2 regions of the Pseudomonas sp. NPDC079086 genome follow, and region 2 is predicted to be linked to the other one. Evidence: riboswitches for the same ligand, from Rfam matches in the RefSeq annotation. Region 2 holds a riboswitch; the other holds the start of a gene.
What was found. A riboswitch is a leader RNA that binds a small molecule or an ion and turns the genes downstream of it on or off. The one in region 2 is predicted to bind cobalamin.

Region 1 (7,857 bases), on a different contig from region 2:
CACGACGCTTATCGAGCGCCTGACCCTAGACCAGCGTGCATTGATCATCACCTACACAGAGAACAACTACGCCCACCTGCAGCGCAGCATCATCCGAAAATTCGGATGTGTGCCATCCAACATCTCCCTGTTTACCTACTTTGGGTTCCTTAACGGCTTCTGCTACAGACCGCAGCTTGAGCTGGCTTTGGGTACGCGCGGGCTGAACTTCAGAACGCCACCTGCTCACACGCGGGCGATTGCTCGTACTGAGATCGAGTACTACAAGGACGGTAAGGGGTATCTATTCCACAACCGCCTGGCCAAGCTGCTGCAGGTCATGGGGACGGTCCCTCGGCTCATTGCTCGAATTGAGCGCTTCTACGACCAGCTTTTTATTGATGAGGTCCAAGATTTCGCGGGTCACGACTTCGATCTTTTGCTCGCCCTGATGCCTGCCCAGGTAGACATCCTGTTGGTTGGCGACTTCTATCAGCACACTTTCGACACTAGCCGAGATGGTCCCACCAACCGCACGTTGCATGACAACATTCAGCGCTACGAGCGTCGTTTTAGTGACGCTGGCGTTCAGGTCGACAAGGAAACCTTGAGCCACAGCTGGCGGTGTGGGACAACTGTGTGCGACTTCATCACGACCCAACTTCAGATCAATATCGGCTCACACAGGGACGATGAAACGGCGATTGTTCCTGTGGATACACAAGCTCATGCTGATGCCATCCATGCCAATCCGGATGTGGTGAAGCTCTTCTACCAGGAGAGCTACAAGTACGGATGCCATGCATTCAATTGGGGAGCGAGCAAAGGCATGGATCACTTCCAGGATGTGTGCGTTGTACTGAGCGACAGAAACTGGAAGCTCTATCTTCGAGGCAGCTTTGAAGGTCTGCCTGCCAAGACTCGTAACAAGCTCTACGTGGCCTGCTCTCGTGCGCGAGGAGATATCTATCTAGCTCACGAAAAGTACTTCAGGGCCTTCAAGTCCAGCTGATCTGAATCGCGGTAGCACCTTCAGAACGGCGATCTATCGAGCCTAAAGCTTGGCCTGGATAAATGTGGCGATCTTTCCCACGGCGGGGCAGCAGGAGAGTTCACTGGCGCACCATCTAGCAGGATGGCGAATTCTGCCACCCCCAGCTTGGTAAGTAGACCAACAAGCGGCTCAAGGGTTTTGAATACGCGAGGACCACCTCGTTGCCGCTGTAACTCATAAGTCTCAAGTTGCGACATGATCTGCAAGATGTAGCCACCGCTTTGGAGCTTCCGGGCGAAGGCCACCGAGTTAGCTTCTCTGATTCGAAAGGGCAGGTCGCTCTCTACAATTCCAACCATATCGACCTCAATCAAAGATACCAATTTGATTCATTTTAGCCGATACGAAGCAATTTGAATCAGGCTAGAATGAACTAATCAGGATCATACGAAAGCCTCGAAAACACTGGGTTTCATGAGCTTTTATAGGTAATGGATCATCTAGATAGGTAGCGTCTTGTCGGTAAAAGATAGCTTCGTAATTTTCTACGAGGCTCAAAATTATGGATATGTTCTTCAAAGCAGTAGCTACTGCTCTTACTGCCAACCCTCTTAACTTGGCCCTCTGCTGCGTTCTCGTACTGACGATTGCCGTAGTAGTGATTGCATGGAATAGGAGATAGGGATGAAGGCTGATCTCCCGAGGTTTGCACGGCTCCCCATCAAATGGATCCAAGAGGGGGGGCTGGTTGCATTGGGGAATCGGGCGGATAGAGAGGCCCCGATCTCGCGCCCACTGCAGAATTGCAGCCTGGCAGCTCTTAAGCTTTTCCTCTGCTTGTGTATGCGTGCGGACTTCAATACCGGGTCGCTGTCGACGACCTACCCTCAGCTGATAGCTCTATCGGGAATGTCTAGGCCGTTGGTAGCTCGAGCTCTCAAACGGCTTGTTAGCGAAGCGCTGGTGTCGAAGATCGACAAGCCTTTACGTGAAGGAACAGAGCTCAAGCTCTCTGGTTGGGAGGACGCTTACTACGGCAAGCTGCCTAAGCAGGTTTTTTACGATGGTGCGCAAGATAAGCTACTCAAACTGAGGGAGTTCGAGTTCAGTGCGTTGTCGCTTTATTCGCTGAAGGTCTATCTCGTCATTGTGGGCTTCAGAGACCGCAGGAATTTCAATATCACGACGATAAACTACACAACGATTGCCTCCAAAGCAGGGGTGCCGAAGCATCAAATCCCGGCCGTGCTTAACCGGCTATACGCGAGCGAGCTGATAGCCTACAAGCAAGCTGACTACTACGAGTCTTCTCAGGCCCAAGCGGATCGAACAAATAGATATCTTGTCCGTGGTCTAGGAGACCGCTGGCCAGCGTTCAATCCAGGGAAGCAAGCAACAACGGAGTGATTGAGCTTCCTCCAGAAGATCGATTGGTGCCCAGAGGGAGTGAACGTCGCCGCGGAGCTGCTCTCCTTCGCAACGCTCACCCTTACCCGCAGAGATGGGCTACCCCCTCATCCTGCTATCCCTAGTCTGCGATTCCACCAGCATATCTGGATGAGGCAGGCCGAATAGTGGAGCTAGATTGCGCTAGCTAGTCCGTTTCGTTGCCCTGAGAAACTAGAGCTGGCAAGTGTAGAGGGAGGCCAAAAATGGCTTCCCTCTACAAGCCCCGTCACCACTGTGTTTCCGGCAAAAGGATGAAACTTTATTTCCATATTTTAGGCCATGGCGAACGGCCTTGCCGCAAATTGGATGATACTTTAACGTCCCATACTGATTTCCATCTCGGTACAACCCCGTCCTAGGCCTTCAGCAGATTGATTTCTATCTAATTGGTTTATAAGTATTTTATAGAATTTTTGAAGCTTGATAACGAAGCTTTAAATTGGATGAAACTTTATTTTCATCCCACACGTGAAGATATAAAAAGTAAGCAGGCGCAGGGTGTGGTCTTTGATACGCACATCATCGCCAACCCGGCCAATACCCGGGAATGGATCGTGCTATTGAAGAAGGGCGCGGGCACCAGCTTCTTTCTGGTTGATGACCAAGAGCAGGTGGAGTCCTTCGCCGACCTCAATGACCTGATCGAAGAGTTGCGCTTACTCGGCATCAAAGGCACAGAGATTCATCTCTAACAGGCTGTAAACCAGGGTCACCCAATGCCCATTCGTTATGCGAGAAGTCTGACCGGCCGCACTCGCAGTGCGGCTGCCAACCGGCATCTTGGGTTTACCCTGGCTTTTGTTGCCGGGGCGATCAATGCCGGCGGATTTCTTGCCGTGCAGCAATACACCTCGCACATGACCGGCATTGTCTCGGCAATGGCCGATAACATCGCTCTGGGCGCGTATGAGCTGGTCTGGGGTGGCCTCGGCGCGGTGCTGTCGTTTCTTCTTGGCGCGGCGTGTTCGACGGTGATGATCAATTACTCACGGCGGCGGCATCTGCACAGCGAATACGCCTTGCCGCTGCTGCTTGAGGCCGTGTTGCTGCTGTGTTTTGGCTTTTTGGGCACGGCAATGGCGCAGATTACCGGCCTGTTTGTGCCGCTGACGGTGATGCTGCTGTGTTTCATCATGGGCCTGCAGAACGCGCTGATCACCAAGCTTTCCAACGCCGAAATCCGCACCACGCATATCACCGGGATCATCACTGACATCGGCATCGAGCTGGGCAAGCTGTTCTATTGGAATCGCACGCGCGGGCCTGAAATAGCCCGGGTGATGGCCGACCGTCAGCGGTTGCGGGTGCTCAGCTTGTTAGCGCTGTACTTCTTCCTCGGTGGGGTGATCGGCGCACTGGGTTTCAGCTACCTGGGGTACATCGCCACCGTGCCGCTGGCCTTGCTGCTGGTGTTGCTGGCCTGCGTGCCGGCGCTGGATGACCTGCTGTTACTCGCACGGAGGGCGCTACGTCGCTGAAGTCGATCGGTTGGTTACGCTCAAGCGTCTGACGACCTGAACAGATGGCGATGCTCGGCGTTATACAGCGCCGAGTCGGCGAACTGTTCGGCGTGCAGCACGCGGCCGACGAGGATCAGTGCAGTACGGCGAAAGCCCTTGGCGCGCACCTGCTCCTCGATGGTGGCGAGGGTGCCACTGACCCAATCCTGATCCGGCCAGCTGGCCCGGTGCACCACAGCAATCGGACAGTCCGCGCCGTAGTGCGGCAGCAACTCAGTGACTATCTTGCTCAGATGTACCACGCCGAGGTGAATGGCCATGGTCGCGCCGTGGCGCGCCAGATCACTCAGCTGCTCACCCGCCGGCATCTCCGACTTGCTCGCATAGCGAGTGAGAATCAGCGTCTGTGCCACCTCGGGCAGGGTCAGTTCGCTTTCCAGCAGGGCGGCGCAAGCAGCGGTCGCAGTGACGCCGGGAATGATCTGGAAAGGAATTTCCAGCCGACGCAGGTGGCGGATCTGTTCGCCAATCGCGCCATACAGCGACGGGTCGCCGGAATGCACGCGGGCCACGTCCTGGCCTTTGCCGTGCGCCTGGGCAATCAGCTCGATAATTTCATCCAGGTGCAGTTCAGCGGTGTTCACCACCTGCTCAGCGCTATGGCCTTCCAACACCGCTGCCGGTACCAGCGAGCCGGCGTAGAGAATCACCGGGCAGCTGCGCAGCAGGCGCTGGCCCTTTACGGTGATCAGCTCGGGGTCGCCGGGGCCGGCACCGATAAAGTAGACGGTCATGACAAATCCTTGGGTGCAATCGACGCCAGCGCGCAGGTGGCACTGGCATTACGGGTTTTGCCGCCGAGCAGGCGGACAGGTTGGCCGCCCAGGCGTTCGGCCAGCGCCTGGGCGCAGGGTTCGGCGACGGCCGGGCTGCCGGTGACGGCCAGAGTAAGTGCGCAAGCTTGAACGAGGTTTTGATAGGGCAGCAGCTCTTCAGGGCTGAAACAGATCAGCTGCAGGCCGAGATGTTCGGCCAGCGCCTGCAGGCCCGGTTCGTCACGCTTGTGCGTGATGCTCGCCAGCCCCGCCAAGTTATCCACATTAAGACCATGCGCCTGCAAACTGTGCAGCAGCAGGCTGAGCAAATCTTCCACACTGCAGCCGCTGCGACAGCCCAGCCCAGCGACTACCTGAATGGCGGCAGCGGGGCGGCTAGGGGCGTTACTGGGGATCATCTGCGGTGCTCGATGTGTGCGGCGGCGTAGCTCACCATGGCGGCCGGCAGTGGTCAACTGCGATTGACCGGCCGCCGTGGCCTGCGTAGCCTTGGCGCGTTCGAGGTTCTTCGCGGCTCTGCCGCTGAAGCTAAGAGGGAACAAGGTGAATGCCTTGGCTGCCCCCGCAACTGTAAACGACTCGTCCCCTTGCGTTGTTCTGCCGCCCAAGCGCTGCAGCACAACAGCCACTGCGTAAACGCGGGAAGGCGAAGGGGGTAGCCGGCGTATCTACGCCAGCCCGGTCGTGAGCCAGGAGACCTGCCTCGTCACGTTTTCGACAACCGGGCGGGGTGATCCGGTGGTGTTGGCTGACGCCCCGTGGCTGTCATGTCTGTGCCGCCTCCTGCTCGTCTTTCTTTCGACGCTATGCAGGACTCGCCATGAAAACCCTCGGCAAACTTCCCGTCACCATCGTTACCGGCTTTCTCGGCGCCGGTAAAACCACCTTGCTCCGGCATATGCTTGGCCACGCTGACGGGCGGCGCATTGCGGTGATCGTCAATGAATTCGGCGAGCTGGGCATCGACGGAGAAATCCTCAAACAGTGCTCCATCGGTTGTAGCGAAGAAGAAGCCAACGGCCGCGTCTTTGAGCTGGCCAACGGTTGCCTGTGTTGCACCGTGCAAGAAGAGTTCTTCCCGGTGATGCGCGAGTTAGTGGCGCGCCGTGGCGAACTCGACCATATCCTTATCGAAACCTCCGGTCTGGCCCTGCCCAAGCCGCTGGTGCAGGCCTTTAACTGGCCGGAAATTCGCAACGCCTGCACGGTGGATGCAGTGATCACTGTGGTCGATAGCCCAGCTGTGGCCGCTGGTACTTTCGCTGCCTTCCCTGACCAGGTCGATCAGCAGCGCAAGCTTGATCCGAATCTCGACCATGAATCGCCGCTGCACGAGCTGTTCGCGGATCAGCTGGCCAGCGCTGATCTGGTGATCCTCAATAAAGCCGACCTGCTCGACGCCGCCACCCTGGCGGCGGTGCGCGCCGAAGTGGCGGAAGAGCTGCCGCCAGCGGTGAAAATTATCGAAGCCCACGGCGGCGAACTGCCGCTGGACGTACTGCTGGGCCTCAACTGCGAAACCGAGCTGCACATCGATGCGCGCAAAACCCACCATGACCTGGAAGGGCATGAAGAGCACGATCACGACGAATTCGACTCGTTCCACGTGGAACTACCGGAGGCCGAGGAAGCGCGTTTGCTGGGCGCACTGAAGGACGTGGTCAGCAAACACGGCATTCTGCGCATCAAGGGTTTCGCGGCGATTCCCGGCAAGCCGATGCGTCTGCTGCTGCAAGGCGTTGGCCAGCGCTTCGACAAACACTTCGACCGCGCCTGGCAGGCTGACGAAGTGCGGGTCAGCCGCTTGATCGTGATCGGTCAGCAGCTTGATCAGGCTGTCATCAGCGCTGAATTGCAGGCGGCATTGGCGAACTAAGCCCCCATGCATCTAATCCGCACCCAGCCCGGCAGCCAAGTACCGGTCGACAGCATCGCCGACCTCGGCCAGACACCGGCCGAGCTGGTGATTCTCTGCACCGGCGATTCGCAGCTGTCGTTACTGGCCGAGGTGGCGCGGCAGTTACCCGAGGATTACCCGAGCCTGCGCCTAGCCAGTCCGGCGCAGTTGAGTAATCACGCCTCGGTGGACCTCTACGTCGAGCAGGTGCTGCAGCATGCCAAGGTCATCCTGATTGCCGTGCACGGCGGCGTCAGTTACTGGCGCTACGGTATTGAGCGTTTGGTTGAGCTGGCCGAGCGCGGTGCGCGGGTGATCATGGTGCCCGGCTGCGACAACCCTGACCCCGAGCTGATGGGCTTGAGCACTGTGCCGCAGGCTGAGGCCGAGCGGCTTTGGCAGTTCCTCCGTCAGGGCGGCGCGCAGAATGCGCGGCAGCTGTTTAACTGCATCGCCAGCCAGTGGCTGCAGCGTGACTATGTCTGGGGCGAGCCGCAGCCGTTGCCGCGCGTGGGCCTCTATCACCCGCAGCAGGCCAGCGCGGTTTTGGCCGACTGGCAGGCTAATTGGCAAGCGACTGCGCCGGTGGTGGCGCTGCTGTTTTATCGCACCCAAGTGCAGGCGGCGAACACCGGCTTTATCGATGTGTTCTGTCAGCGCCTGCAGGCTCAAGGCCTCAACCCGCTGCCGATTGCCGTGGCCAGCCTCAAGGAGGCCGCCTGCCTGGCCCAGGTCGAAACCTGGCTGGACGACACCGGCACGGCGCTGATCATCAACACCACCGCCTTCGCCTTGTCCAACCCGGAAGCACCGAGCGAGCGACCTTTCCGCCGCGATATCCCGGTACTGCAAGCCATTTGCTCGCTGGATAACCATGAGCAATGGCAAGCCAGCGCCCAAGGCCTGGGTTCGCGCGACCTGGCTATGCATGTCGTGTTGCCCGAGCTGGATGGCCGCCTGATTACCCAGCCGATCAGCTTCAAGGGCCTGGCCTGGCGCAGTGAGCGCAGCCAGAGCGATGTGGTGTGTTATCAGCCGCATTTAGCCGGGATGGATTTTGTCGCTGAGCTGGCGCGCAACTGGATCGCCCTGGCCGACAAGGCCAACGCCGACAAACGCATCGCCCTGGTGCTGGCCAACTACCCGACCCGCGATGGGCGCATCGGCAACGGCGTCGGTCTGGACACCCCGGCGGCGGCGCTGAATATCCTCCGTGCACTCGAACAGCAGGGCTATCCGGTG
Region 2 (7,857 bases):
GCCTACGCCCTTTGGTGTATTCACCATGCATGGCTTCCTTGAGCAAGCCACTGGCAAGGAACATGTTGCCCTGACTTTTGGCGATGTGGCCGATGGCGCGCCCGTGCTGGGCCGTTTGCACTCTGAATGCCTGACCGGCGATGCGTTGTTCAGCCTGCGTTGCGACTGCGGTTTCCAGCTTGAAGCGGCGCTGCGCGCGATTGCCAATGAGGGCCGTGGCGTGTTGCTTTACCTGCGCCAGGAAGGTCGTGGCATCGGCTTGCTGAACAAGATCCGCGCCTATGAGTTGCAGGATGGCGGCGCCGATACCGTTGAGGCCAACGAACGCCTGGGCTTTGGCGCCGATCAGCGTGACTACGCGATCTGCTTGCCGATGCTTGACCACCTGGGTGTCAGCCAACTTAAGCTGATGACCAATAACCCGCGCAAGGTCAAGGCGCTGGGCGATATGGGCATCAAGGTGGCGACCCGTGTGCCGCTGCAGATCGATCACAACCCGCATAACAAAAAATACCTCGCGACCAAGGCCGGCAAGCTCGGGCATATGCTCGGCAGTCTGCACCAGGGCGAGGTTGAGGAAAGCCTGTGACGCGCGGTCAAGTGCGTCGTCGACTGGCGCTGGAGTGGTGGCGTCAGCTGGCTGTGACCCTGGCCCCTTTGTTTGTGCTCAACCTGCTGTTTGGTGCCGAGCAGAAAACCGGCCTGCTGACCATGCCACTGTTTATCGCCGGGCTGGCCTCGATGTTTGTCAGCCTGCCGCTGTTCAGCGCCTACAAACGTGCACTGGTGGCTACCGAAAAAGCCCTTGATACCGCAGATGAGCACGATGCCTGGCTGGAGTTGGCGCGTGTGCGTCGCCTGGCCTTTCTCGGTGCAGCGTTGCCGGCCTGGATTGCCGCCGTCGCGGTATTCGCCGGCCTGGAGGCGATTCCGCTGATTCTCCTGGCGATTTCCAGCATCGTTCTGTTGTACCTCTACCGCATTCCTCGCCAACTCGGCTGATGCGCGCCATCACCCTCTGCCTGCTGTTGTTGCTGGCATTGCCTGCCGCTGCGGTCGAGCGGGTGGTGACTCTGGCACCTTCCCTGACTGAAATCATGCTGGAATTGGACGCCGGCAATCTGCTGGTCGGCTTGCTCGATGGCGGTGAGCGTCCGGCAGCTGTGGCCCAACTACCCTCTGTTGGCCGGTATGGCCAGCTTGAGCTGGAAAGCTTGCTCGAACTGCAGCCCGATCTGGTGCTGCTCTGGCCTGACAGCATCAGCCGTGCGCAACGTCAGCAGCTGCAACGTATGGGTATTCCCCTGCTGGTTGTTGAGCCACGCAAGCTGGCTGACCTGGCTGAGAACTTCATCGAAATCGGCACGCGTGTCGGCCGTGCCGATCAGGGCCAGCAACTGCGTCAGCAATTCAATAGCGGGCTGGCCGCGCTGCGTCAGCGCTATCAGCGTGAACAGCCATTGCGCCTGTTCTATCAGGTCTGGGATACGCCGCTGTACACCATCGGCGGCCAGCAGATTATCAGCGACGCCCTGAGTATCTGCGGTGCCGAGAATATCTTTGCCGAGCTCACCTTGCCTGCGCCGCAGGTCAGCGTCGAGGCGGTGTTGCAAGCGAACCCCGAGGTGATCCTGGCTGGCACGCAGGAGCAGTTGGATGCCTGGCGCATCTGGCCTGGCGTGGTCGCAGTCGAGCGTAAGCAACTGTGGCGGGTACCGGATGCAGGCCTGGAGCGGCCGAGCTTTCAGATGCTGGCGGCGGTGGAGCGGTTATGTGAGGTGTTGAGCCGCGCTCACTAAGAAAACCCCCGCGCTATGGCGGGGTTCTGTCTTGGGGTCAGTCTATTGAGCGTTTGGTTGATGGCTCAAAGCTGAGGTGTCCAGGTCACAGCAAACAACGCGGTGCGGCCTTCATTGTTGTAGCCGAAGCGTCCGTTAGTTGTGCTGTAAGTCGCCTCGGCATAATCCTTATCGAACAGGTTGTTCAGTTTCAGGTCGAAGGCCACTTCCTCGGTAGCCTGCCATTTTCCGCGCAGGCTAAGCAGGCCGTAACCGCTCAGCTCACGGGTGTTGTCGGCATCGTCATAGCGGCCACTGACCGCGCGCCAACTGGCTCCTACTGCAAACTCACCGAAGGGGCGATCCAAGTCCAGGCTCAGCGTGCGCTTGGCGCGGCGTGCGAGGGTGTGGCCAGTGTCGCGATCCCGTGGATCGATCAGTGCGAGTGCGAGGTTGCCCTGCCAGCCATACAGCTCCTGTTTTATGGCTGCCTCGAAGCCATTGATGCGAGCGGTCTGCACGTTCTGCGGAATAAAGTTCTGGTCGAGAACAATCGCGTCCTGCAGGTCGATACGATACAGCGATAGTTCCAGCGCGCCGCTTTCGCTGTAGCGGCTGCGCCACTGGGCTTCGTAGCTTTTCGACGTTTCTGGCTTTAGGTCGGGGTTAGCGCTTGCTGAGCAAAAGCCGCCGAAACAGAAGTCGGGGTAGTACAGGTCGTTGAAGGTCGGTGCGCGAAAGCCTTCGCTGTAGGACAGAATCAAATCGTTGTCGTTGTTGAATGGCACAGTCAACGCGGCGTTCCAGCTGTTCTCGCTGCCGAACTGCTGGTTTTTGTCATGGCGCAGACCCAGTTCGGTCGAGAAGTATTCGGCGTTGTAGCGGTGCTGAATAAATGCCGCCTGATTCCAGCGCGAGTCCTCGACAAAGTCCGTGTTACTACGCAGACGATCTTCATACCAGTCGGCGCCCAGCAGCACTTGGTGTCGCTCGTTGAGAGTCAGGGTGTTTACCCAATTGGCCGAGTCGCGATAGGTGTTGAAGCTGTAGAACGAGTCAGCGCTGGCCTGAGGCTGGTCGTTACCGGTGTCGCGCTTATCTTCGCTGTGGCCAATTTCCAGGCGGCTATTCCAGACTTCGCTGAAGTTGGCATCGATGTAGCTGGACAGGCTGCTGAGCTGGAAGTCTGTGCTGGGCAGTGAGGTGCTGAAGATGTCTTCGAACTCGGCCTGGCCGCGTTGGTCGATGGCGCTGAAGCCGATTTTCAGATCGTCATTGAATCGGTGCGAGAGGTTCAGGCTCAGCGATTTATTGCGGTAGGCATCGTTATCGCCGTTGGCGCCGAAGTTATCGCGTGTGGCATCAATCCCTTGGGTTTCATCGAGAGCCGCTCCCAGGCTGAAGCGGGTTTGCGCGTCACCGCCGGACACGCCAAGGCTACGCTCGAAGGTCTGATTGCTGCCGGCGCCAAAGCGCACATAGGGCTTGAGTCCATCACCGCTGCCTTGACGGGTGAAAATCTGCACGACGCCACCGATGGCATCCGAGCCATACAGCGCCGAGCGTGCGCCGCGTACGACTTCAACGCGTTCGATCTGCTCCGGGCTGAGAAATTCCAGGCTGCTGGTGCCGCTGGACGCGGCAGAGATGCGTTGGCCGTCTACCAAAACCAGGGTTTGCGCAGTTGAGGTGCCACGCACGAATAGGCCGGTCTGGCTGCCCGCGCCGCCGGTACGGCTGACGCTGACGCCGGGCACCCGCTCAAGCAGCTCTGCCACGCTGCGCACTTGCAGGCGTTCGATGTCCTTGCGGGTAAATACCGTGGTTGCGGCGGTCGCCTGCTTGATCGGTTCGGCATGTCGCCCGGAGGTCACAACCAGTGGCTGCACTTCGAGTGGGTCAGCATGGGCAGTCAGCGGCAGCAGCGCCACAGCCAGGGCAAGGCGGGACAATTTCACGTAGAGAATCCTCAAAAGGTCGAACGGCTTTTGAGAAGGGCAGGTGCAAGAACGGGCGCGCGGACGCAGCCTGAGCTTGACGGTGATGCCCTCCGCAACACCAGTCACATCCAGCAAGGCCGGTCTCCGGACTCTCGACTAGCGCGGCCTCGCCTTCCCGGAATGACCCAGTGGCGCGTGAGGCGGCGTACAGATCCTGATCTGTGGTCGATTACCGTTGCGGGGGCAGTACCGGGTTGGCTCTTCATGAGCGCACCGGCTTCCCGTTTAACGCCGCTTCTTTCGGAAGTGGCGAACCTTGGCAGAAGTAAAACGCCGCGCACCTTAATGCGCGGTTGGATGAATTACAAGCAAGTCTGACTCAGCTCTGGATGAGCGGTATTCATGCTGGAAGGCTGGCGAGGCGCGCGCGGATGGCTGCTTCTATAGCGGGTGCATCCAGACCGCATTCGGCAAGCATCTGCGCTGGTTTGGCGTGCTCGACGTAGTAGTCCGGCAGGCCCAGATTCAGCATTGGCTTGAGGATACCCGCGTGGGCGAGGAATTCGTTGACCGCACTGCCGGCACCGCCCATCACACAGTTCTCTTCAATCGTCACCAGCAACTCGTGACTGGCTGCCAGTTGGCGCACCAAGGTCTCGTCCAAGGGTTTGACAAAGCGCATATCCACGACCGTTGCATCCAGGCTTTCACCGACCTTAAGTGCTTCGCTCAGTTGTACGCCGAATACCAGCAAGGCGACTTTGCTGCCTTGGCGGCGGACGATGCCTTTGCCGATTTCCAGTGGCTTCAAGCTTGCTTCGATAGCCGCATTAGGGCCACTGCCGCGCGGGTAGCGCACCGCCGCCGGACCGTCGAACAAGTGGCCGGTGGTAAGCATGCGGCGCAGCTCGTTTTCATCGCTCGGCGTCATCACCAGCATGCCGGGGATGCAGCGCAGGTAGGAAATATCGAAGCTACCGGCGTGGGTCGGGCCGTCTTCGCCGACCAGGCCCGCGCGGTCGATGGCGAACAGCACATCAAGGTGCTGCACCGCCACATCGTGGATCAGCTGGTCATAGGCGCGCTGCAGGAAGGTCGAGTAGATCGCCACTACGGGCTTGGCGCCATCGCAGGCCATGCCGGCGGCCAGGGTTACGGCGTGTTGTTCGGCGATGGCCACGTCGAAATAGCGCTCGGGATAACGCTCACTGAACGCCACCAGATCCGAGCCTTCCTTCATTGCCGGAGTAATGCCGACCAGGCGCGGGTCTGCCGCGGCCATATCGCACAGCCATTGGCCAAATACGCTGGAGTATTTCGGCCCAGAGGCTTGCTTGGGTTGCGCTGCTGGCGCGTTGATCGGCTCCAGCTTGGTGATCGCGTGATAGCCAATCGGGTCAGCTTCGGCTGGGGCAAAGCCCTTGCCCTTCTTGGTTACCACATGCAGAAACTGCGGGCCGTCGAGGTCGCGCATATTACGCAGGGTGGCGAGCAAAGTCGGCAGGTCGTGACCGTCGATCGGGCCGATATAGTTCCAGCCCAGCTCTTCGAACAGGGTACCGGGCACCAACATGCCTTTGGCATGTTCTTCGGTCTTGCGCGCGATCTCCCAGGCGCCTGGCAGGCGCGAGAGGATCTTCTTGCTGCCCTCGCGCATGCTGGCGTAAGTGCGGCTAGAGAGGATTTTGGCCAGGTAGTTGGACAGGCCGCCAACGTTCTTGGAGATCGACATGTCGTTGTCGTTGAGGATCACCAGCATGTTGGCGCTGACGTCGCTGGCGTGGTTCAGCGCCTCGAAGGCCATGCCGGCGGTCAGGGCGCCGTCGCCGATGACTGCCACGGCCTTGCGTTTGCTGCCCTGAATGCGCGCGGCAATGGCCATGCCCAGGGCCGCGCTAATGCTGGTGCTGGAGTGGCCAACGCCGAAGGTGTCGTATTCGCTTTCTGAGCGGCGCGGGAAGGCGGCGATGCCATCCTTCTGCCGCAGGCTGCCCATCTGCTCGCGGCGGCCAGTGAGGATCTTGTGCGGATAGGCCTGATGGCCGACGTCCCATACCAGGCGGTCGTCCGGGGTGTCGAAGACGTAATGCAGGGCTACGGTCAGTTCGATCACGCCCAGACCTGCGCCGAAATGCCCGCCCGTCTGCCCGACCGTATACAGCAGGTATTCGCGTAGCTCGTCGGCCAGGGTTTCCAGCTCGGCTTCGCCCAGGCGGCGCAGCTCGTCCGGCGTATTGGCGCGGTCTAGAATGGGCGTCAGCGGGCGCTCACGGGGAATCTCGTGGAAGGTCGTCGGCATCAGGCAGATCGTTATAGGTGTAAAAGATGCGGCAGTTTACCCGATGCGCCGGAAACTGCCCAAACATGCTTCGGCCAGGCCGCAACCAATGAATTCGTAGGACGGATGGGGCTGCATAGGTGCTAACCCATCGGGCACGGTGAAGGGCTGTCACCCAGCCTACGGATTGCTGCCCTCTACCAGGTATCCACTGTGCGCTTCTTGCCTTCGCGAGGCGCGGAGCGGGGTGCGGCATTTAGCCCGCGTAGCAGCCAGGCGCGGGTTTCCACCGGGTCGATGACCGCATCGATCTCCAGAAAGCTGGCCATATTGATGCCCTTGCCGTTCTGGTAAGCCTTGGCCACCAGCTTGTCGAACAGCTGCTGGCGCGCGTCGGGCTCTTCGATAGCCGCCAGCTCCTTGGCAAAACCCAGACGCACGGCACCTTCTAGGCCCATCGCACCAAACTCGGCACTGGGCCAGGCGATAGTAAACAGCGGCGAATGGAAGCTGCCGGCGGCCATGGCTTGCGCGCCGAGGCCATAACCCTTGCGCAGCACCACGGTGAAAAACGGCACCGTCAGGCTGGCGGCGGCAACGAACATGCGCGACACGTGGCGCACCGTGGCCTGTTTTTCTGCCTCGGGGCCTACCATAAAACCGGGCGTGTCGCACAGCGACAGCAGCGGGATATCGAAGGCATCGCACAGCTGCATAAAGCGCGCGGCTTTGTCGCCGGCCACTGCGTCGATGGCACCACCCAAGTGCGCGGGATTGTTGGCCAGCAAGCCGAAGGGTTTACCTTCAATGCGGATAAATGCGGTGATCAGCCCCGGGGCAAGCTGGCGGCGCAGTTCCAGTACCGAGTCGCGGTCGGCCAGGGTGGCGATGACCTGGCGGATGTCATACACGCGCAGGCGGTTCTCAGGGATGACATGCCGCAGCTCGCGCTGATCGGCGCATTGCCAGTCGCTGAGCGGGCCCTGGAAGTAGCTCAGGTATTGCTTGGCGACCTGCACGGCCTCGGTTTCATCCGCCACCAACACATCGATGACCCCATTGGGCCCCTGCACGCTGACTGGGCCGACCTGTTCCGGTTTGAAGCTGCCCAGGCCGCCGCCTTCGATCATCGCCGGGCCGGCCATGCCGATGGTGGCGTTCTCGGTGGCGATAATCACATCACAGCAACCGAGCAGGGCGGCATTACCGGCAAAGCAGCGCCCAGACACTACGCCGACCAGCGGCACCAGGCCGGAGAGTTTGGCCATGCCGACAAAGGTGTGGCAGTCCAGCCCGGCCACGCCGACGAAATCGGTATCGCCGGGGCGACCGCCGCCACCTTCGGCAAACAGCACCAGCGGCAAACGCCACTGCGCGGCGAGGCCGAGCATGCGGTCGGTCTTCTTGTGGTTCATCACGCCTTGGGTGCCGGCGAATACCGTGTAGTCGTAGGCGATGGCCATGCAGCGCGCGGCTTCGCTGCCGAATGTCTCCGCGTTGACCGTGCCGATGCCGGCGACCAGGCCATCGGCAGGGCTTTGTTCGATCAGCTCCTCCAGCGAGCGTCGGCGGCGTTGCGCGGCAATCGCCAGAGCGCCGTATTCGCTGAAGCTGCCGTCATCCAGCAGCTCGGCAAGGTTCTCGCGCACCGTGCGCTGGCCGGTTTTGCGCCGCTTGGCCACGGCCTGCGGGCGGCGTTCGTCACGGGTCACGGCATGGCGCTCAAGCACCTCGGCCAGGTCCGCACGAATATGCTCCAGGTCCAGGCTTTGTTCGTTTTGCTGGTTGGCGGCATCGACCTCGGCGGGTTCGATAAACAGCAGCGCTTGGCCTTCATTCAATGCGCTGCCGATCTGCACCG

Region 1: it holds a riboswitch for cobalamin, as region 2 does, so the genes downstream of both, cobW (cobalamin biosynthesis protein CobW) here and ACIGEK_RS18275 (TonB-dependent receptor domain-containing protein) in region 2, are expected to answer to the same signal.

The regions. Positions count from the first base shown of each region.
Region 1 covers NZ_JBITTY010000001.1:736,331-744,187, forward strand. The annotation lists gene ACIGEK_RS03565 (DNA helicase UvrD) at 1-991, shown strand, start outside; gene ACIGEK_RS03570 (hypothetical protein) at 1,937-2,380, shown strand; gene ACIGEK_RS03575 (hypothetical protein) at 2,866-3,114, shown strand; gene ACIGEK_RS03580 (YoaK family protein) at 3,139-3,900, shown strand; gene cobM (precorrin-4 C(11)-methyltransferase) at 3,921-4,676, opposite strand; gene ACIGEK_RS03590 (cobalamin biosynthesis protein) at 4,673-5,116, opposite strand; cobalamin riboswitch at 5,203-5,439, shown strand; gene cobW (cobalamin biosynthesis protein CobW) at 5,539-6,594, shown strand; gene cobN (cobaltochelatase subunit CobN) at 6,601-7,857, shown strand, end outside.
Region 2 covers NZ_JBITTY010000004.1:41,369-49,225, forward strand. The annotation lists gene ribA (GTP cyclohydrolase II) at 1-589, shown strand, start outside; gene ACIGEK_RS18265 (MFS transporter) at 586-1,002, shown strand; gene ACIGEK_RS18270 (cobalamin-binding protein) at 1,002-1,799, shown strand; gene ACIGEK_RS18275 (TonB-dependent receptor domain-containing protein) at 1,865-3,736, opposite strand; cobalamin riboswitch at 3,836-4,052, opposite strand; gene dxs (1-deoxy-D-xylulose-5-phosphate synthase) at 4,119-6,017, opposite strand; partial or broken gene ACIGEK_RS18285 (carboxyl transferase domain-containing protein) at 6,194-7,857, opposite strand, start outside.